Linked DNA regions of Martelella mediterranea DSM 17316. Each later gene encodes a partner of the first gene's protein in a complex. Links are inferred from orthologs where the notes say so. Each region holds a gene or a part of one and is shown in the gene's direction. Other genes may lie near its edges.

What was found.
Region 2: the proteins of ccmB (region 1) and ccmE are in contact, whole or in part, in a solved structure (PDB 8CE8), measured with the Escherichia coli proteins. The link is inferred for Martelella mediterranea DSM 17316 from one-to-one orthologs.

The regions. Positions count from the first base shown.
Region 1 is NZ_CP020330.1:4,542,375-4,553,307, reverse strand. What follows is about bases 5,092-7,836. They hold ccmB (heme exporter protein CcmB), read left to right. Parts: upstream 5,092-6,006; coding sequence 6,007-6,666; downstream 6,667-7,836. Other genes in these bases: Mame_RS21175 (DsbE family thiol:disulfide interchange protein), read left to right, coding at 7,626-7,836; ccmD (heme exporter protein CcmD), read left to right, coding at 7,468-7,629; Mame_RS21185 (heme ABC transporter permease), read left to right, coding at 6,701-7,471; ccmA (heme ABC exporter ATP-binding protein CcmA), read left to right, coding at 5,338-6,003. In the rest of the region: Mame_RS21215 (DUF1223 domain-containing protein), read right to left, coding at 1-604; Mame_RS21210 (exopolysaccharide biosynthesis protein), read right to left, coding at 734-1,327; Mame_RS21205 (DNA helicase), read left to right, coding at 1,597-2,304; aconitate hydratase AcnA, read right to left, coding at 2,369-5,062; more of Mame_RS21175, read left to right, coding at 7,837-8,213; Mame_RS21170 (septation protein A), read right to left, coding at 8,234-8,881; signal recognition particle-docking protein FtsY, read right to left, coding at 8,986-10,431; tRNA (N(6)-L-threonylcarbamoyladenosine(37)-C(2))-methylthiotransferase MtaB, read right to left, coding at 10,531-10,933. UniProt on the Escherichia coli protein: Required for the export of heme to the periplasm for the biogenesis of c-type cytochromes.
Region 2 is NZ_CP020330.1:3,816,200-3,827,361, reverse strand. Bases 554-3,527 are described here. They hold ccmE (cytochrome c maturation protein CcmE), read left to right. Parts: upstream 554-1,802; coding sequence 1,803-2,252; downstream 2,253-3,527. Other genes in these bases: Mame_RS17750 (heme lyase CcmF/NrfE family subunit), read left to right, coding at 2,249-3,527; ccmI (c-type cytochrome biogenesis protein CcmI), read left to right, coding at 670-1,806; Mame_RS17765 (hypothetical protein), read left to right, coding at 554-558. In the rest of the region: Mame_RS17770 (sensor histidine kinase), read left to right, coding at 1-9; more of Mame_RS17765, read left to right, coding at 118-553; more of Mame_RS17750, read left to right, coding at 3,528-4,243; Mame_RS17745 (cytochrome c-type biogenesis protein), read left to right, coding at 4,240-4,698; Mame_RS17740 (Do family serine endopeptidase), read left to right, coding at 4,805-6,343; Mame_RS17735 (response regulator transcription factor), read left to right, coding at 6,464-7,153; Mame_RS17730 (sensor histidine kinase), read left to right, coding at 7,157-8,581; Mame_RS17725 (bifunctional [glutamine synthetase] adenylyltransferase/[glutamine synthetase]-adenylyl-L-tyrosine phosphorylase), read left to right, coding at 8,642-11,162. UniProt on the Escherichia coli protein: Heme chaperone required for the biogenesis of c-type cytochromes. Transiently binds heme delivered by CcmC and transfers the heme to apo-cytochromes in a process facilitated by CcmF and CcmH.

The DNA.
Region 1 (10,933 bases):
CCTCGCCGTGCCACATGCCCACCGTCTGCACATCGGTGACGATATTGCGGTAGTCGATGGTCCGGCCTTCGTTCTCGCCGTCCTTGATCGCGACCTGCTCGCGGCTCTTGAAATAGACCACCAGCACATCGGCCTTGCCCTTGCCGCTACCGATATCGATGATCACCTCATCGCCGGATTTGCGCAGGCTGACCGGCACGTTCAGGCCATCGCCATCGGATTTCAGATCGGCAAGCGTTGCTCGCAGTTTGTCCAGGCTGGTGCCGACCATCTCGGCCCGCCCGTTGACCACGGCCTGCGGCGTGTAGACGCCGGAACGGCCCATCGCGGCGCTGTAATCATACTGCCGCTTGGTGTTTTCCGGGCTGCTCATCGTGTCGGTCCAGCCGAGATAGTTCCAGTAATCGACATGGTAGCTGAGCACGATCACGTCGCCGTCATCGGCAAGCGTTGCCGCGGCCTTGTCGGCGGGCGGGCAGGAGGAACAGCCCTGGGAGGTGAACAGTTCCACCACGCCGAGCGGCTTTTCTATTTTGCCGGCATGCGCCGTGGCGGCGGCGAACGCCGCGAGAACGGCGGCCGATATGATCGTCTGCTTCAGCACGGCAGGAGCCTTCACCGGTTTGCAATCGCTGCGTGGCCACATTGGCCAACGCGTATCAAACATGGCGGCCAATCTAGCGCCATACAGAATCAACGGAAAGTCACGATGGGGTGAAAAACGCGTGTGAGGTTACAGGATCACGGTCTTGCCCACCCACAGGGCCCCAGCAATCGGAATGGCCGCGAGCACCGCGAACAGCCCGTCGCGGCTGAGCATCGAATAGGCGATCAGCGTGACCGCGAGCCCCAGAAAGGCGGAGGCAAATGGCACCAGTTCTAAAACCGGCATCAGCGCGCCGGCGAGCACGCAGGCAAGCGGCAGAATGCGATCAAGCGGGCTGCGGAACAGGAAGGAGAGCCGCCTGTGCGAATGGCGGTCGATGAAGCGCGTGACGGGCAAGATCTTTTTCATCGCCTTGGCTGCCTTGTCGCGTTCGATCGCGCGATGGCGGATGAGGCCGGGCAGCCAGATGCTGTTGCGGCCGATCAGCCCCTGGGCCGCGATCAGCACGATCATGATGCCGAACAGCGAGGAGAGCCCCGGCACACCGCCGAGCGGCGACATCACCAGTAGCGACGGCAGGATCAGCAGCGGCACGAAGGAGGCCGATCCGAAGGTCGACAGCATGTCGTCCACCGAAACCCGCGCGCCATCGGCATGGTCCAGCGCCTCTTTCGTGATGCCGCTCAGCGATTGCGGGTCCTGCTCGGGGCTGTCGCTCACGTGTTGCTCCGCGGGTGGTGCGCTTTTCAGATGTTATCGGGTGAACGCCGGTGGCCGGACAACGTTCCGCCTTTCGCTGGGAAGCGTTCCGTTTGGTCCACGCTTTTGCCGAATCGGATTTGCCGTTATCATACGTACCGTGCGCTGCTCGCGCCGCCCCCCTCCATTCGGGAAAGCACCTGACGTGCCGAGCTTCACGATGAAACCGTCTGTCCGGACCATCGCATAAGGAGGGATTGCACGTTCGTCCGGGATGGAAGGTTTGATCCATGAAACTCTCCCGACCCGTTTATCGGCTGAAACATAGCGCCAGAAAACTGGCCCGCGCAGAAGACATTCCGCTCAATCGTGCGCTGGACCGCCTGGCGATCCAGGAAGGCTTTGAAAGCTGGAGCGCGCTTGCCGCCTCCGTTCCCTCGGCCCGTTCCGCCAACGGCATCTATGAGAAGCTCGCGCCGGGCGACCTGCTGCTGTCGGCGGCGCGTCCCGGTCAGGGCAAGACGCTGCTGGCGCTCGAACTCGCGCTGAACGCAGCGCGCGCCGGCCACCGCGCCTTTTTCTTCTCGCTGGAGGAGACGGCAGTCGGCATGCTGCGTCATTTCCGAGCCTTGAACCGGACGCCGGATGAGGTCCGGTTCGTGTTCGACGACAGTGACAGGATTTCGGCGGACTATGTGATCACAAGGCTTGGCGCGGCGCCGGCCGGCACGCTTGCGGTCATCGATTATCTGCAACTTCTGGACCAGCGACGCGAAAACCCGCCGCTTGACCAGCAGATCCGGGTATTGCGCGCCCATGCCCGTCGCCATGGCCATATTTTCGTTTTCGTCGCCCAGATTGACCGTCGTTTCGAGGGGGCAAATCGGGCCTTTCCGACCCTGTCCGATCTGCGGTTGCCGAATGCGCTCGATCTCGGCCTGTTCGACAAGGCCTGTTTTATCAATGCCGGGGCGGTCAGGTACGCAGAGACCGCCTGACCACAAAAAAGCCGGGCGGTTCGTGCCGCCCGGCTCATGATTCTCAACCGTCAAACCAGCAGCCTTACGCCGCCAGGTCGCGCAGCACCGTTTGCAGGATGCCGCCATTGTTGACGTAGGTGAGTTCGTCGAGCGTGTCGATCCGGCAGAGGATCGGGACGTCCTTGACCGTGCCATCGGCGAAGGTGACCTTGGCGATCTTCTTCTCGCGCGGCTTGATGTCGGCGAGGCCTTCGATCGAGACGGTCTCGTCGCCTTTCAGGCCGAGGCTTTCCCAGGTCGCGCCGTCCTCGAAGGTGAACGGGATGACGCCCATGCCGACGAGGTTGGAGCGGTGGATACGCTCGTAGCTTTCGGCAATTACGGCGCGCACGCCAAGCAGGTTGGTGCCCTTGGCCGCCCAGTCGCGCGAGGAGCCGTTGCCATATTCGCCGCCGGCGAAGATGACGAGCGGAACGCCTTCCTTCTTGTATTCCATGGCCGCGTCGAAGATCGACATCTCTTCCTTGGACGGATAGTGGATGGTGTAGCCACCCTCCTTGCCGTTCGGGCCGAGCATGTGGTTGCGGATGCGGATATTGGCGAAGGTGCCGCGCATCATCACTTCATGATTGCCGCGACGCGTGCCGTACTGGTTGAAGTCGGCAACCGCCACATCGTGGCCCATCAGATATTCGCCGGCAGGCGATTGCGCCTTGATCGAACCGGCCGGAGAGATGTGGTCGGTGGTGATCTTGTCGCCGAACAGGCCGAGAATGCGGGCATCCTTGATATCGGAAACAGCCGTTGGCGTCTTACCCATGCCGACGAAGTAGGGCGGGTTCTGGACATAGGTCGAGTTGTCGTCCCAGGCATAGGTCTGGCCGTCGGGGATCTGAACCGCCTGCCAGTTCTCGTCGCCCTTGAAGACGTCGGCATATTTGGTCTCGTAGAGTTCGCGGGTGACGTATTTCTCGATCGTCTCCTGCACTTCCTTCGAGGATGGCCAGATATCCTTGAGATAGACCGGGTTGCCGTCCTTGTCCTCGCCAAGCGGCTCGGTCGTCAGGTCCTTCCTCACCGTGCCGGCCAGCGCATGGGCGACAACCAGCGGCGGGGATGCCAGATAGTTGGCCTGAACGTCCGGCGAGATGCGGCCTTCGAAGTTGCGGTTGCCGGAGAGAACGCCGGCGGCAATCAGGCCCTTGTCGTTGATGGTCTTGGAGACCGGGGCCGGCAGCGGACCGGAATTGCCGATGCAGGTGGTGCAGCCGAAACCAACGAGGTTGAAGCCGAGCGCGTCGAGGTCATCCTGCAGACCGGCCTTTTCCAGGTATTCGGCAACGACCTGCGATCCGGGCGCGAGCGAAGTCTTGACCCAAGGCTTGGTCTTCAGGCCCTTGGCGACGGCGTTGCGGGCGAGAAGCCCGGCAGCGATCAGCACCGAGGGGTTGGAGGTGTTGGTGCAGGACGTGATCGCGGCAATCGCGACGTCGCCATGGCCGAGATCGTAATCGGTGCCTTCAACGGCATAGCGCTTGTCGATCTCGCCCTTGTCCTTCTTGTACATGTCGACCATGGCTTCGGAGAAACCGGAGGCGATGTTTTCGAGCGCGATCCGGCCTTCCGGGCGCTTCGGGCCGGCCATGGACGGAACGACGTCGCCGAGGTCCAGTTCCAGCGTATCGGTGAAGACCGGGTTCTCGCCGCCCGATTCGCGATACATGCCCTGCGCCTTCGAATAGGCTTCGACCAGCGCGATCCGGTCCTTGGCGCGGCCCGACATGTCGAGATAGCGCAGCGTTTCGAAGTCGACCGGGAAGAAGCCGCAGGTCGCGCCGTATTCCGGGCCCATATTGCCGATGGTGGCGCGGTCGGCGAGCGTCATCGAATCAAGGCCGGCGCCGTAGAACTCGACGAACTTGGAGACGACGCCCTTCTTGCGCAGCATCTGAACCACGGTCAGCACGAGGTCGGTGGCGGTGACGCCTTCCTTGAGCTGTCCGGTGAGCTTGAAGCCGATGACTTCCGGCAGCAGCATGGAAACCGGCTGGCCGAGCATGGCGGCTTCCGCCTCGATGCCGCCGACACCCCAGCCGAGAACGCCAAGGCCGTTGATCATGGTGGTGTGGCTGTCAGTGCCGACGCAGGTGTCGGGGTAGGCGACTTCCGCGCCGTCCTCTTCCTTGGTCCAGACGGTCTGGCCGAGATATTCGAGGTTCACCTGGTGACAGATGCCGGTGCCGGGGGGCACAACGCGGAAGTTCTTGAACGCCTGCTGGCCCCATTTCAGGAAGCGGTAGCGCTCGCCATTGCGCTTGTATTCATATTCGACATTGTGGGCGAAGGCCTGCGGCGTGCCGAATTCGTCGACGATGACCGAGTGGTCGATGACAAGGTCGACGGGCACCAGCGGGTTGATCTTTTCCGGATCGCCGCCGAGATTGACGATGCCGTCGCGCATGGCGGCGAGGTCGACAACGGCGGGAACGCCGGTGAAGTCCTGCATCAGCACGCGGGCCGGGCGGTAGGCGATCTCGGCGCCGGCCGTGCCCTTGTCGTTAAGCCACTTGGCGACAGCAAGAATGTCGTCTTTGGTGACCGAGCGGCCATCTTCGTTGCGAAGCAGGTTTTCCAGAAGAACCTTCATGGAGAACGGAAGCTTCGAGACGCCTTCGAGCCCGTTAGCTTCAGCCTTCGGCAGGCTGTAGTAGACATACTCTTTTCCGCCCACATCGAGTGTGGAACGACATTCAAAACTGTCCAGTGATTTAGCCACGGATAAAACCCCGCTCATTCTGATTGGCCTAGACCAGCCGTGCGAACGCCCATGTACTTACGACATCAGGATGCGGGTACGACCATTTCCGCTGTCCGCACGTGGGACAAATGCCCCAGGTTCGGCGCAAGGATGTGATTCACGCCGGCCGCTGGCGTGGTTGCGCATCTTATAGATAATTTCTAAGAAAGGTGCCAGATCAACTGTGTTGAAATTTGAATTTTTTTTAAATTTGCCGTTCGAACGGCAGAGACGGCTCCAGGGATAGAGACATCATGACAATTGCCGTCAGGGCCGATGATCTGACCGTGAGCCGGGGCGACCTGCTGATCTTCAGCGGGCTTTCGCTGTCGCTTGTCGCCGGCGAGAGCCTGATGTTCACGGGCCCGAACGGGGCGGGAAAGTCGACCGCGCTCAGGGCAATGCTGGGGCTGGTCGGCGGGGCGGAAGGCAAGTCGTGGTTACTTGCAGGCGACGGTGCCGAGCCCCTGCCGCTTGCCTTCGCCGCCCATTACCTCGCCCATCTCAACGCAATGAAGCCGGAGATGACGGCGCGCGAGAACCTCGACTTCTGGAAGGCCCTGACGGGCGATTTCGGCGACGGCGCGGGGATGGCGGTGGATGACGCCGCCGATGCGGTCGGCCTGATCGACGTACTCGACCTGCCTTTCGGTTTTCTATCGGCGGGGCAGAAGCGGCGGATCGCGTTTTCGCGGCTGTTATGCAGCCATCGCCCGGTATGGCTGCTCGACGAGCCGACCGCGGCGCTCGACAGCGCGGCGAAGACGCTGTTTTCCGGCCTCCTGAACGCGCATCTTGCCGCGGGAGGGATCGTGATCGCGGCGACCCATGAGCCGCTCGATCTCGCAAATGCGCGGGAAATGCGCTTTTCCGGCCCGGTGCGGCTTGCCACCGACCCCTTCATGGATGCGGAGGCTTAAGCGATGTGGGCGCTGTATCGCCGCGATGTGCTTCTGTCTGTCCGCGCCGGCGGCGGCGCGCTGGTGGGTCTGCTGTTTTTCCTGTCGGTCGTCGCGGTCGTGCCCTTCGGCGTCGGCCCCGATCTGGCGCTGCTTGCGCGGATCGGCCCGGCCATGGTGTGGATCGCGGTGCTGCTGTCGACGCTGATCGGGCTCGACCGCATGTTCCGCGCCGAGCGCGACGACGGCTCGCTCGACATTCTGAAAATGCGCGACGAGCCGCTGGTGCTGATCGTGCTGGTCAAATGCCTGGCGCACTGGACCGGCTATGTCCTGCCGCTGGTGATCCTGTCGCCGGCGATGGGGCTGTTGATGAATATCGACCCGGCCGGGCTTGGCGCGGCTTTCGTCACGCTATTCGTCGGCTCGCCGGCCATCACCTTTATCGGCGCGGCAGGCGCGGCGATCGCGGTCTCGCTGCCGCGCGGCGGACTGCTGGTGCCGATCCTGATCCTGCCGCTCTCGATCCCGGTGCTGATCTTCGGCGTCGGGGCTAGCTATGCGGTGACCTCCGATATCGATCCGTTCCTCCCGCCCTTCCTGTTGCTCACCGCGATCACATTGTTTTTTGCGGTGGTCGGCCCGGTTGCCGCGGCTGTGGCCTTGCGTCAGGCGGATGATTGAGCGAAACCATGATCGACAGCAAGCGGTGACGGCGATGAACCAGACGATGGCAAAGGGCGGAATGTTTTCGGGGCTTGCGAACCCGACGCGGTTTCTGGGCCTCGTCCGACGCGTGCTGCCGACGATGATCGCCGTGACCGTCGCGCTTTTCGCCGTCGGGCTCTGGCTCTCTTTCACCTCCGAGGCTGACTACCAGCAGGGCGACACTGTGCGGATCATGTATATTCATGTGCCCGCCGCCTGGCTTTCGATGATGTGCTATGTGGTGATGGCTTTTGCCGCGCTCGGCACGCTTGTCTGGCGTCATCCGCTCGCCGATGTCGCGCACAAGGCTGCCGCTCCTATCGGGGCCGCCTTCACCTTTCTGGCGCTTTTGACGGGCTCGCTCTGGGGCAAGCCGATGTGGGGCGCATGGTGGGTTTGGGATGCGCGGCTGACCTCGGTGTTCATCCTGTTCCTGATGTATCTCGGCATCATCGCGCTGCACCGCGCGGTGGACGAGCCGGCCCGCGCCGCCCGCCTTGCCGCGATCCTGATTCTCATCGGCGTCGTCAATATCCCGATCATCAAGTTCTCGGTCGACTGGTGGAACACGCTGCATCAGCCGGCAAGCGTGATCCGGCTGGACGGGCCGACGATCGATCCGGTGTTCCTGTGGCCGCTTGCCGTGATGGCGCTCGCCTACACTTTCGCCTTTTTCACCATGCATCTTGCCGCCATGCGCAACGAGATCCTGCGCCGCCGCGTTTCCGCCATGCGCCGGGTCGCGGCCAGCCGGGCTGAAGCGCCGAGGATGACTCATTGAGCCACGCATTCTTCATCTACGCCGCCTACGGCGCGACCGCGCTGGTATTCGCCGCGCTGGTGCTCTGGCTGCTCGTCGACGGCCGCGCCAGACGGCGCGAGCTTGACGCTCTGGAAAAGGCGGGCGCCGCCCGCCGCAGCGTCCGGGGCCGCTCATGAGCGAAAGCGAGAAGGGCAAAACGCGCCGCTATCTGGTCGCGGCCATTCCGCTGGTCGTGGTTGTCGGTCTGTTCGGCGTGTTCGGCTGGCAGTTCGTCTCGGGCCACGATCCGTCCGAAATTCCCTCTGTCCTGATCGGCAAGCCGGCGCCGGCGATCAACCTGCCCGCGCTTGAGGGCAGCAACCGCCCGGCGCTTGACGATGCCGCGATTGATGGCAAGTTCACGCTGGTGAACGTCTTCGCCTCATGGTGCATCCCCTGCCGCGCCGAGCACCCTTATCTTCTGGAACTGTCGAAAGATCCGGCGATCAACCTCGTCGGCATCAATTACAAGGACAAGCCGGCAAACGCGCTGAAATTCCTCAACGAGCTCGGCAATCCCTATGCCGCGATCGGCGTCGACGAAAACGGCGCGGAGGCGATCGACTGGGGCGTCTACGGCATCCCCGAGACCTTCGTGGTCGGCGCCGACGGCACCATCATCTTCAAGAAGATCGGCCCGATCGACCAAGCGTCCTATGAAAAGGAAATCCTGCCGGTGATCAACCGCAGCATCGGCCCGGCATCGAAGCTGATGAACTGAAGCGGAAGAGAAGAGAGGCGTCAGCTCTCCTCCGCTTCTTCCTCCGCCGGGTTCACCGTATGCCTGTTGATCAGCGGCATCTGGAACAGCGTGAAGGCGATGGTGATCGGCATCGTGCCCCAGACCTTGAAATTGACCCAGAAATCGGCGGAGAAATTACGCCAGACCACCTCGTTGAGCACGGCCAGAAACACGAAGAACAGGCCCCAGCGGAAGGTGAGCTTGCGCCAGCCCTCGTCATCGAGCCGGAAGGCGGAGTGGAACACGTAGCCGAGCAGCGAACGGCCGAAGACGAGGCCGCCGAGCAGGACGGCGGCGAACAACCCGTTGACAATGGTCGGCTTCATCTTGATGAAGGTCTCGTCCTGCAGCCAGATCGACAGCGCCCCGAACACCATCACCACCGCGCCCGAAACCAGCGGCATCAGAGGGATATTGCCGAGCACGATCCGCGATCCGATCAGCGATATAACGGTCGCGATCATGAAAAGCGCGGTCGCCACCAGAAGCGGCGTGCCGAACACGGACAGTGCCGGAAAGGTGTTCATCAGCCATTCGCCGCGGAAATTGGCGAAGAAGAACACCATCAGCGGGCCGAGCTCGAAGGCAAGCTTCAGGAACGGTTCTTCCTTCTGCTCCGTGGTCAGTTTTTTCGTGGTGTCGGTCATCGTCCCGCCGGTTTCTTGATCGTGATCTGCTAAGTGGCCTGTCGGCCGCGTCTCATCAACCCCAAAAGCGGCGAATTTCGGGGCGTTGAACGAAAAGCGACGCCTTAATCCTGCTCTTCCACCTGTCGGCCGGCGATCGCCTCGGCGAATTCGGCGGCCTCGAAGGGTTCGAGGTCGTCGATGCCCTCGCCGACGCCGATGAAATAGACCGGCAATTTGTGTTTGGCGGCGATCGCCACCAGAATGCCGCCGCGCGCGGTGCCGTCGAGCTTGGTCATCACCAGCCCCGAAACGCCGGCGATATTGCGGAAGATTTCGACCTGGTTCATGGCGTTCTGGCCGGTGGTGGCGTCGAGCGTCTGCAGCACCGTATGCGGGGCGTCGGGATCGAGCTTGCCGAGCACGCGCACGATCTTGGCAAGCTCGTCCATCAGCTCGGCCTTGTTCTGCAGCCTGCCGGCGGTGTCGATGATCACGACATCGGAGCCGTTTTCCTGGCCGCGCTTGAAGGCGTCATAGGCAAGGCCCGCCGCATCCGCCCCCAGTTTGGTACCCACGAATTCCGCGCCGGTGCGCTCCGACCAGATTTTCAGCTGCTCGATCGCGGCCGCGCGAAACGTGTCGCCGGCGCCGAGCGTCACCTTCAGGCCCGCGCGGGTCAGTTTTGCCGCCAGCTTACCGATCGTGGTGGTCTTGCCGGTGCCGTTGACGCCGACCACGAGGATCACATGCGGCTTGTGGGACAGGTCGAGTTGCAGCGGCTTGGCAACCGGGGTCAGCACCTTGGTGATCTCGCCTGCCATGATGCGCACCACGTCATTGCCGCTGACATCCTTGCCGTAGCGTTCTGAAGACAGCGTGTCGGTGATCCGCATCGCGGTCTCGACGCCGAGATCGGCCTGGATCAAGAGGTCCTCCAGCTCCTCCAGCGCGTCCTCGTCGAGCTTGCGCTTGGTGAAAAGGGCCGCGATCTGGCCGGAAAGCTGTTGCGAGGTACGAAACAGGCCGGCGCGCAGGCGCTGGAACCACGTCTGTCGTTTTGTGGGTTGCGGGGCGGGGGCTTCGGCCTTCCGGCCGGTGACGATCTCGAAGCCCTGATTGCGGATCGCGGGCTGTTCGGGCGCTTCCGCAGGCTTTTCCTGCTCGGCGGGGCTGTCGGCCTTCGGCGCGTCGGCAGTCTCGGCGGAGGCTGCTTCGGCCGGGACGGTCTCCTCCGGCTCCTCGGCCGGAACGGGTCGCGGCTCCGGCTCGGCCTCATGCGTCTCGGCGGCGGGCAACGCCTCGGCTTCGTTCTCCGCCTCTTGCTGCGGCTTGCTGCCCGGGCCGACCACGCCGCCGACAATGCTGTCATCGTCCCAGGGATCGGCGCTCTTCGCCTCGGCGAGCGTTTCGGTCGCAACGGGCGTTTCTTCGGCAGGAGCGGCCTCGGCGTCTTCGCCGGCGGTAACCGCTTCCGCTTCGCTTGGCGCGATTGCGTCTTCCGGCTTGCTCTCCTCGGCGGCCTGTTTCCTGCCGAAGGTGAAGACGTTTTTCATGAAGCCAAGGGCCATGGGAATATTTTCCTGTTTGTTTCAAGCCGGCGCGCCCGCATTGCCCCTATATCCGTGCTGCGACGGAGGCTTGTCAACGCGGGGCGGCCAAAAGCCTTATCAGGCGGGGCTGAAATCCGCCATCAGCCGCTTGCCGTCATGGCCGGTGATGCGGGCCGTCACGAACCGGCCCGGTTCAAGGCCGGGGGTGGCGACCGGCGCGAAATTTTCGGTATGGCCGTTCTCGCCGCGTTCGGTGAGCACGGTTTCCCTTTTGCCGATCATGTCGGCGAGGTGCCGCGCCTTCAGCCGCGCGCCGGTTTCGCGCAGAAGCCGCGCCCGTTCCTTCACCAGCGCCCGGTCGAGCTGCGGCATACGGGCGGCCGGCGTGCCGGGGCGGGGGCTATAGGGGAAGACGTGAAGCTGGGCGATATCGGCTTCCTCGGCAAAGCGCACCAGATTGTCGAAATGCGTCTCGGTTTCGGTCGGGAAGCCGGCGATGAAATCCGCGCCGAAGGCGATG
Region 2 (11,162 bases), 720 kb from region 1 along the record:
AGGAAATAGTTGATCGCGACCCCGCATGCGAATTATGGCCACATTCTGTGCTTAGCGACGATATTGCGGGAGCGCTTTGGATCGGGGAACCATTCTTCCTGCCCAAGGCTTTCTTTGATGACGCAAAACAATATGACGGGAAAACTCGTGATACGAAATTGGCAATTGATTGCTGTCGTCCTCATGGTCTCAGGTTGTTCGGCGACCGGCGGCGGGGGAGCGTCAGTCGCTCCTCAGCCTGTGGCGGCGCCGGCAGGCGCACAGTCGGCGGCGCTGAATGGTGGTTTGGTGCAGAGGGCTGGAATTACGCTGTCTTCTTTCGATCAAGCCAAAGCGCTTCAGGCCGAGCAATACGCCCTGGCGGCGGCGCCGGCGGGCGAAGCCGTCAACTGGCAGGGAGAGGGCGCGCGCGGCTCTGTGACGGCGGCAAGCCCTTATCAGGTCGGCGACCAGAATTGCCGGCAATATACGCAGCGTGTTGTGGCCGATGGCCGTGAATTTGTCGGTCGAGGGGCCGCCTGCCGCGAAGTTGCCGGTTCGTGGAGCCTGCTCGATTAACGCAGCGGTTCCGTGCGACATGACCAGCCGAAGTGCGACGTTTTGAGGCAGGTTTGCCGCCTGGTGTTTTGAACTGTTGGAATTTTCGCGGTGGTGGCGTACGAAGACGACATGATATTCGCGCTTGCCGCCATTGTCCTGACGCTTGCCGCGGCTTTTGCGGTTGCTGTACCGTTGTTCCGGCGGGATGCGAGGACAGATACTGTCGCCGCCGGGCCGGATCCGATTTATCGTGCCCAACTGAAAGAACTAGATCGGGAACGGCGAGACGGTCTTATCGACGAGAACGCCTATCTTTCGTCCCGTGCGGAAATCGGGCGAAGGCTGATGGCCTCGGAAGCGAAGGCGGCGGACAGAGCCACCGCGCTGCGGGGCGTTGCCTCGCGCTATCGTATCGCGACGGCGGCATACGTATTTGCTGCGCTGATTTTGGCGGGTGTTGCCTATCCCCTCCTGGGCGCGCCCGGCGCGAAGGATTATCCGTTGTCGGCCCGCCTCAATTCGGAGAATCCGGAGCTTGCGGTTCTTGTCGCGCAAGTCGAGAGGCATCTCGCGCAAAATCCCGATGATGGCCGGGGCTGGGACGTGATCGCGCCGGTCTATCTGCGCGAGAACAGGCTTGAGCGCGCTTATGAAGCCTATGCCAATGCCATCCGGATTTCCGGCCCGAGCTCGGAGCGACTTATGGGGCTTGGCGAGACGCTTGTGGCGATGGAGTCGGGTTTCGTCAATCACGAGGCGCTTGAGGCGTTTCGAAAGGTCGAGGCATTGTCGCCGGATAATGTCAGGGCCGGATATTATATTGCACTGGCGGACGAGCAGGCCGGGAACCATCAGGCCGCGCTCGATCAATTCGACGCCTTGCTTGAAAGAATGCCGGAGAACGCCACCGGACGCGATGTGATCGAGCGGCACATTGTCTTTAATCGAGGCCGGTTGGCGCAGACGGGCGCGCCGGCGTTCGGACCCGATCAGCAGGACATCGAGGCGGCGGCCTCGCTGTCGCCGGAGCAGCGTGCCGAAATGGTGGAGGGCATGGTCTCGGGGCTGGCGCAACGCCTTGAACAGGAGCCTAACGATATTGAAGGCTGGATGCGGTTGATCCGCTCCTACGCGGTGCTGGGTCGGGAGGATGATGCAAATACGGCGTACGATGCCGCGCTGGCCTATTTCGGGGCGGAGAGCGCGGCCGGCCAGCAGCTTGAGCAACTTGCCGCAGAACTTGCGCTTTCGGGGGGAAGATCATGACGCGCAAGCAAAAAAGGCTCGCTGTCATCGGCGGCGGGGTGGGTTTCATCGCGATCGCGGTTCTCTTGGTGCTTTTTGCGCTGAGCCGCAGCGTCTCCTATTTCTTCATGCCATCTGATTTTGCCGAAAACCCGGTCAGCTCCGATACGCGGATAAGGCTTGGCGGTCTCGTTGAGGACGGTTCGGTCCGGGGTGCGGAAGGGGCGGGTGTTGCCTTTGCCGTTACCGACGGGAACTCTTCCGTGGAAGTGCGCTACGCGGGCATTCTGCCTGATCTTTTCCGGGAAGGGCAGGGGGTTGTGACCGAAGGACGGATGGGGCCGGACGGGATTTTCCGCGCCGACACCGTGCTTGCCAAACATGACGAGAACTACATGCCCAAGGAAGTCGCCGACCGTCTGAAAGCCGAAGGCGTGTGGGAAGGCGAGGAGGACGCCACACCTTGACCGTTGAACTCGGACTCTATGCGCTGATCCTCGCTCTGGCGGTTTCCGCTCTGACGGCGACGCTGCCGCTTGTGGGCGCTCGGATGCAGAATATGGCCTTGATCGGCATTGCGCGCAGCGGCTCCCTGACCCTGTTCGCGCTGGTGGCGTTGGCTTTCATCATTCTGATCAGAAGCTATCTCCTTTCGGATTTTTCCGTGCGCAATGTATGGGAAAACTCGCATTCGCTGATGCCGCTGATCTACAAGTTCTCGGGCGTTTGGGGCAATCATGAAGGCTCAATGCTACTGTGGCTGCTGATTCTGACGTTTTTCAGCGCGCTGGTGGCGGCCTTCGGGCGCAATCTGCCGGCCGATCTGCGAGCCAATGTACTTGCCATCCAGGCCCTGATTGCTACGGCTTTCATCCTTTTCATTCTCCTTACCTCCAATCCGTTCAGCCGCGTTTTCCCCGTCCCCGCAGAGGGTCGGGAACTCAATCCGATCCTGCAGGATATCGGCCTCGCCATTCATCCGCCGCTTCTTTATCTGGGCTATGTCGGCTTTTCGGTCTGTTTTTCGTTCGCGGTCGCAGCGCTTGTCAGCGGTCGGATCGATTCGGCCTGGGCGCTTTGGGTGCGGCCATGGGCGCTGCTTGCCTGGCTGTTCCTGACCGCCGGCATCGCAATGGGCTCCTACTGGGCCTATTATGAGCTTGGCTGGGGCGGATGGTGGTTCTGGGATCCGGTGGAAAATGCTTCCTTCATGCCGTGGCTGGCGGGCACGGCGCTGCTGCACTCGGCTCTGGTCATGGAGAAGCGCGAGGCCCTGAAAATCTGGACCGTGCTCCTGTCGATCCTGACATTCTCGCTTTCGCTTCTCGGAACGTTTCTCGTTCGCTCCGGCGTTCTCACCTCGGTTCATGCGTTTGCGACGGACCCGACCCGTGGCGTTTTCATTCTGGCCATATTGGCTTTCTTCATCGGCGGCGCACTTACGCTCTTTGCCTTGAGGGTGCCGCTCTTGCGCGCCGGAGGCCTGTTCTCGCCGATCTCGCGGGAAGGCGCTTTGGTCTTCAATAATCTGATTCTGACGGTCGCTGCCGGCACGGTGCTGATCGGAACGCTTTATCCGCTGTTTCTGGAAACACTGACCGGTGAGAAAATCTCGGTAGGCCCGCCATTCTTCAACCTGACCTTCGGGCTGTTGATGATTCCGTTGCTGCTTGCCGTACCCTTCGGCCCGATGCTTTCGTGGAAAAGAGGAGACCTGAAGGCTGCGTCGGAGCGTCTCATGGTCGCGGCGATCCTGGCGCTGATCTTCGCCGCGGTCTTCGTTTACTTCCATGAAGGCGGACCGGTTCTGGCCGTACCCGGGATTGCCATCGCGTTCTGGCTTATCTTCGGAGCGCTCTCGGACCTCTGGACCCGCTCGGGGTTTGTCCGCCTGCCGTTTTCGAAGGCATGGCCGCGTTTCAAGGGCCTGCCGCGCTCGGCCTTCGGCGCGGCGCTTGCGCATTTCGGTCTCGGCGTGAGCGTGTTGGGCATACTGGCGGTTTCGCTTTACGAAACGGAGGCCGTGCTGGAGATGACGCCAGGTTCCGAGGTGGTCCTGAGCGGCTATACGGTCGCCTTCGAGGGTGTCGAAACCGTGCGCGGGCCCAACTACACCGATGAACGCGGGACATTTGCGATCAGCGCGAACGGGGCGGCGTCCGGCGTGGTGCATTCGGCGAAACGGCTCTACCCTTCGAGCAATATGCCGACGACAGAGGCGGGCATCAGGACCTTCGGTCTCAGTCAGCTTTATATTTCCCTTGGCGACCCGCGTCAGGATGGAGCCTGGGTCGTGCGGGTGTGGTGGAAGCCTTTCATTCTGTGCATCTGGCTTGGATTCGTGCTGATGGCCACCGGCGGGGTCGTCTCGCTTTCCGATCGACGCTTGCGGATTGGCGCGCCGGCGCTGAGCAAGAAAAGAACGCAGCCAGCGCAAGCCCTGGGAGCCGCTGAATGATTCGGCTTGTTGTCTTGTTTTTTGCCGTGCTGCTCCCAATCGGTGCCGCCGCTGTCGAGCCGGACGAGATGCTGAGCGATCCCGCTCTCGAGGCGCGGGCGCGGGAGATTTCCGCGGAGCTTCGCTGCATGGTCTGCCAAAACCAATCGATCGACGATTCCAATGCCGACCTCGCGCGCGATCTTCGTCTGTTGGTGCGCGACCGGCTGGCAGAAGGCGACAGCGATGACGAGGTCATCGACTATGTCGTTTCGCGCTATGGCGAGTTTGTTCTGCTGAAGCCTCGTTTTTCGCCACATACCTGGCTTCTGTGGGGCGCGCCGGCACTGCTTATCCTTTTGGGCGCCATCGGTTTGTGGCGTCTTGCCGCCGCTCGCCACGGCGCTGACAGGCCGCTCTCCCGCGATGAGGAGTTGCGACTGGAGAAGATTTTGTCCGAGACGGACGACCATTAACAAACCGTCATCTGGCGGACAGTGTTTTGTAAGGTCCCAGCTTTTATAGTCCCCTCTATTCGATATGAAATCATTCAACCATCGACACCAGAGGAAAAGCAGACCTATGTTCCAGCAGCCCACCGGACCAAACAAGTTCAGGTCACTCTTGAAAGCCTCGGCAGCTGCAGGCGTCGCAGCCGTGCTGTTTTCGGCCGGCGCTCCCCTGACGGTGACGGAAGCGCTTGCGGATCCCGTCCATGTTCAGGCGCCGGAAGTCCCCGGATTTGCCGATGTCGTCGAAGCGGTCTCTCCCGCAGTTGTCTCCGTGGTCGTTGAGAGCAACGTCCAGCCGGTTGCCCAGCAGGATGGCAGTTTCGGCTTCGGTTTCGGCGGCCGCGGTTTCGACAATCTCCCCGATGACCACCCTCTCAAGCGTTTCTTCCATGATTTCGGCGCGCCGAACGAGCCCGCTCCGCCACCGCAGCCGCGCAAGGGCGGCCCACGTCCGGTTGCGCAAGGCTCGGGCTTCTTTGTCTCCGAGGACGGTTACCTTGTCACCAATAACCACGTCGTGCGCGAAGGTGACGCATTCTCCGTGCGGATGGATGACGGCACTGAGTATGATGCAAAGCTGATTGGCACCGATCCCCGTACCGATCTGGCCGTGCTTAAGGTGGATGCCGACCGCGAGTTCACTTACGTGAAGTTCGCGGACGATCAGAACCTGCGCGTTGGCGACTGGGTTGTCGCGGTCGGCAATCCATTTGGCCTCGGCGGCACGGTCACGTCGGGCATCGTTTCCGCCCTTGGTCGCGATATCGCCTCCGGTCCCTACGACGACTACATTCAGGTCGATGCCGCGGTGAACCACGGCAACTCCGGCGGTCCGACGTTTGACCTCAGCGGTGAAGTCGTTGGCGTCAACACAGCAATCTTCTCGCCCTCCGGCGGTAATGTCGGCATCGCATTCGCAATCCCGGCGCATCTGGCCCAGGACGTCGTTGCGGACCTCATTCAGGATGGCGTGGTTGAACGTGGCTGGCTCGGTGTACGTATTCAGCCCGTCACCGAGGACATCGCCGAGTCGATCGGGCTTGCCAAGCCGGAAGGCGCGCTCGTCTCCGAGCCGACGAGCGACAGCCCCGGCGCCAAGGCGGGGCTTAAACAGGGCGACGTCATCACCGCCGTGAATGGCGATGTCATCGAGGATGCCCGTTCGCTTTCCCGTATGATCGGCATGATGGAACCGGGCGACGAGGTGGAACTGTCGGTCTGGCGTGATGGAAAGTCCCAGACGATCGATGTCAAGCTCGGCGAATTCCCGACTGAAGACGAGCTCGCTGCTGCCGATGGCCTTAGCGGGCCGACGGAAAGCTCGCTGATGACGCAACTCGGCATCGAGGTTCGCCCCGCCGATGACGGCAAGGGCGTAACGGTTACGGCTGTGGACCCGAACTCCGACGCCGCGACCAAGGGTCTGGCGACGGGACAGAAGATCCTGAGCGTCAACAACAAGGAAGTCAGCTCGGCTGAGGACATCATCAAGCAGGTCAAGGATGCCGCCGATCAGGGCCGCAAGCAGGCGCTGTTCCAGGTCGAAACCGAAAACGGCAGCATGTTCACCGCCCTGCCCACGGAAACCGACGCCGAAGACGCCGGCTGATCCCCTTAAGCATAGGAAAAGGCGCATTGCGGAAGCATGCGCCTTTTCCGTTTCAGGAGACGTAACATGTTTTCCAAAGAGCCGGTTGAGCCTGCTTGTCACACCGAGGCGGATGGCGATATGGTCCCCGGCATGCGTGTTCTTGTCATCGAAGACGATCTGGAGGCAGCCGCCTATCTGACCAAGGCCTTTCGCGAGGCCGGCATTGCCTGTGAGCATGCCGGCGATGGCGAAAGCGGCCTGTTCATGGCGAGCGAGAATGAGTACGACGTCCTTGTCGTCGATCGCATGTTGCCGCGTCGCGACGGGCTGTCGGTGATATCGGCGCTGAGGGCGCGCAGCATCAACACACCGGTGCTGATTCTGTCCGCGCTCGGTCAGGTCGATGACCGGGTGACCGGCCTCAGGGCAGGGGGCGACGACTACCTTCCCAAGCCCTATGCCTTCAGCGAGCTTCTCGCCCGCGTCGAAGTGCTGGGCCGGCGCAAGGGCGCGCCCGATCAGGATGTGCTCTACAAGGTGGGCGATCTGGAACTCGACCGTCTTTCGCACGAGGTGCGCCGCGCGGGCCGCGAGATCACGCTCCAGCCGCGCGAATATCGCCTGCTCGAATATCTGATGAAGAATGCCGGCCAGGTTGTCACCCGCACCATGCTTCTGGAAAATGTCTGGGATTATCATTTCGATCCGCAGACCAATGTGATCGATGTCCATGTTTCGCGTCTGCGCTCGAAGATCGAGAAGGATTTCGACAAGCCCCTGCTGAAGACCATTCGCGGCTCCGGCTACATGATCAAGCATGACGCTTAGCGCATGAAGGGGCGTCTGAAGCTTCTGTTCAAGTCGACGGCGGTGCGACTTTCCGCCGTATACATTCTGCTGTTCGGGCTTTGCGCGGCGGTAATGGTGTTTTATGTCACCGCCGTCTCCGAAAGTCTGGTTGAGCGGCAGATGCGGGATTCGCTCCATCGCGAGATTGCCCAGCTTGACGCCGCGTTCGAAAATGGCGGCATTCGTCGCCTGTTCAATACCATCGAACGGCGCGCCCGCCAGCCCGGTGCCAATCTCTATGTCATCGCCAGTCCGCAGGGCGAAATCCTGGCGAGCAACGTGGCCTCGCTGGAACCAGGGGTACTCGCGCATTCAGGGTGGCTCGATACGCCTTTTCGCTATGAAGGCTTTGCCGAAAACAACAAGGGCGACCGCTACAGCCTTGCGATCGGCTATGTGATCGTGCTTGACAACGGCATGAAGCTGATGATCGGCCGCGATCTGGGCGACCCCGAACGTTTGCACATCATCGTCAGGCAGGCGCTGCTTCTTGCCCTCATCATCATGGGCGTCGGGGCGCTGGTGATCTGGTTCGCCATCGGTCGCAACGCGTTGAAGCGCATGGACAGGATGTCGTCGGCGAGCGGCAAGATCATGGCTGGCGATCTCTCCCAGCGGCTTCCCGTAACCGGTTCCGGTGATGAATTCGACCGTCTCTCCAATTCGCTGAACCTGATGCTGGACCGTATCGTCCGTCTCAACGAAGGGCTGAGGCAGGTTTCCGACAACATCGCCCACGATCTCAAGACCCCGCTGACGCGTCTTCGCAACAAGGCAGCCGATGCTGCCGCCGCCGAGGACCCGGAGGAGCGGCGCACCTCGCTCGAAGGCATTATCGCCGAATCCGACCAACTCATCCGAACCTTCAATGCGTTGTTGATGATCTCCCGCGTTGAAGCGGGCGCGGTTGCGGCGGAGATGTCGCCCGTCAACCTTTCCGCGATCGTCGAGGACAGCGCCGAGCTTTACGGCCCGGTGGCCGAGGAAGCGGGCATGACGCTGGAGATCGCGATCGAGCAGGATCTTTCGGTGAACGGCAACCGAGAACTCATCGGGCAGGCGATCTTCAACCTTCTCGACAATGCCATAAAATACGCCTCGGCCTCGGAAAGCGAGCCGCGCATCTACCTGTCGCTCAAACGCGAGGGCGCGGATGCCGTGTTCATGGTCGCCGATAACGGTCCGGGCATCCCCGCCAATCGCATCGAGGACGTCAAAAGGCGGTTCTTCCGTCTGGATGAAAGTCGCACCAAGCCGGGTACCGGCCTTGGCCTCTCCATGGTTGATGCTGTGACGGATATGCATGGCGGCAAATTCGTCCTCGCCGAAGCCGGCCAGTATGTTCCGGGCTATGGCGGTCTTGCCGCGCTCCTTCGCTTCCCGCTCACCCCCAATCGTTCGCGCTGAGCGGCTTTTGCTTCTCCTCCGTCAATGCTAAGGCGGAGGAACGACGTTGCGGAGGAAGCTATGCAGGAGATCGACGGTCGCTTGGCCGACAGTGCGGCAGGACGCATATTTGCACTGGACGAGGCGGCAGCCAGGGAAGCGGCGGGCGAACTCGCCGAAGCGGTCGAAAGCCATGGTCTTCCGGCCGTCCTCGCCGACGCCGAGGCCTCTTTGACCGCCTTTCTCGCGGCCGCTTTCGCGCTCTCACCCTTTCTCCACGACACCTTCCGTTCACGGCCGGACCTCCTTTGCGGGATCGATCAGCCGATCGGCCCGCAAATCGAGGCCGAAATCGAAAAGGCGCGCACTGCCTGGATCGCCGAAGGCGGTTCGCAGGGCGATGGCGAGATCATGACGCGGCTTCGCCAGTCCAAGCAGCGCGTTGCCTTCCTCACCGCGCTCGCCGATCTCGGCGGCATTTTCAAAGCCGAAGTCACGACCGATCTCCTGAGCCGTTTCGCCGCTGCCGCCGTGGCCGCAACGCTGGACCATCTGCTCGTCTCCGCCGCCGGCGAGGGCAAGATCAGGCTGCTTTCCTCAGAGGATCCTTCGGAAAACTCCGGGGTCGTCGTGCTCGGCATGGGCAAGCTCGGCGCGAACGAGCTCAACTACTCCTCCGACATCGATATCGTCGTCTTCTTCGAGCCTGAAGCCGGGATCATCATCGATCCCGACGATGCGCGGGAGCTGTTTCCGCGGCTGATGCGCCGGCTTGTGCGTATCCTGCAGGAGCGCACCGGCGATGGCTATGTGTTCCGCACGGATCTGCGCCTGCGGCCCGACCCCGGCTCCACGCCGCTCGCGATCCCTGTCGAGGCGGCTCTGATCTATTATGAAAGCCGCGGCCAGAACTGGGAGCGCGCCGCCTTTATCAAGGCGCGGCCCATCGCCGGCGACATTGCCGCGGGCGAGGCGTTCCTCTCCGAATTGGCGCCCTTCATTTTCCGCAAATATCTCGATTATGCGGCGATTGCAGATATCCATTCGATCAAGCGGCAGATCCACGCGCACAAGGGTTTCGGCCTCGTCGCCGTGCATGGCCACAACGTCAAGCTCGGGCGCGGCGGCATTCGGGAGATCGAGTTCTTCGCCCAGACCCAGCAATTGATTGCCGGCGGGCGGATGCCGCAACTGCGCTGCCGTCGCACAGTCGATGCCCTTGACGCCTTGTGCGAGGCCCGATGGGTCGACAGGCAGACCGCCGATGAGCTGAAGGCTGCCTACTGGTTCCTGCGTAATGTCGAGCATCGCATCCAGATGGTGCGCGACGAACAGAGCCATATTCTCCCGGAAGATGACGCAGAACTGCTGCGGATCGCGCGCATGAGCGGGTTCCAGACGACTGATGACTTCGCAAAGGCGCTGGTGGCGAACCTGAAGACCGTCGAAAAGCGCTATGCCCGCCTGTTCGAGCGGGAACTGACATTGTCGGGCGAGACCGGCAATCTCGTCTTCACCGGCGAGGACGACGACCCCGGCACGCTCGAGACGCTTTCGAAGCTTGGCTTCGAGCGGCCGGCCGATATCGCCCGCATCATCCGCACCTGGCATTACGGCCGCTACCGCGCCACCCAGAGCACCAAGGCCCGCCAGCGGCTGACCGAGATCATGCCCGATCTGCTGGCAGCATTCGGCGCCAGCCGCCGCGCGGATGAGGCGCTGCTGCGGTTTGACCGTTTTCTTTCCGGCCTTCCGGCGGGAATCCAGCTTTTCTCGCTGCTCAAGAGCAATCCCAACCTGCTTCTTCTGTTCGTCGAGATCATGTCCGCCGCCCCGCGCCTTGCCGAGATCATCGCGGCGCGCGCCCATATCGTCGACGGCATGCTCGATCCGGCGCTGCTGACCGAAATTCCCACGCGCGATTATCTCGCAGGCCGCCTCGAAGCCTTCATGGCCGGCGCTGAAATCTATGAGGAGCGGCTCGATCGCCTCAGGATTTTCACCGCCGAACAGCGTTTCCTCATCGGCATCCGTCTTTTGACCGGCGCGACCGGTGGTTTCGCCGCCGGCCGGGCGTTGACGGTGCTTGCCACGCTCGCGATCGAAGAGGCGCTGGCCGGCGTGCTGTCGGAAATCGAACAGTCCCACGGCAAGCTTGAGGGGCAGCGGGTTGCGGTGCTTGCCATGGGCAAGCTCGGCAGCGCCGAACTGACCGCCGGCTCGGATGTCGATGTGATCGTGCTCTACGATTGTGACGACCCGCTCGGCTCCTCCGATGGTCCGAAATCGCTCGACGCGCCGCGTTACTTCGGTCGCGTGACCCAGCGGCTGGTGGCCGCGCTCAGCGCGCCCACCGCCGAAGGCGTGCTCTACGAGGTCGACATGCGGCTGAGGCCCTCCGGCAATGCCGGGCCTCTCGCCACCCGTCTTGCGGCTTTCGAGAAGTATCAGCTCAACGACGCCTGGACCTGGGAGCATATGGCGCTGTCGCGCGCCCATCCGCTGTGCGGTGATGCATCGCTGATGAAGGACGCGGCCGCCGTCATTGATGCGGTTCTGGTGAAGCCGCGCGATCGCGGAACGCTGGCGCGCGATATAGCGG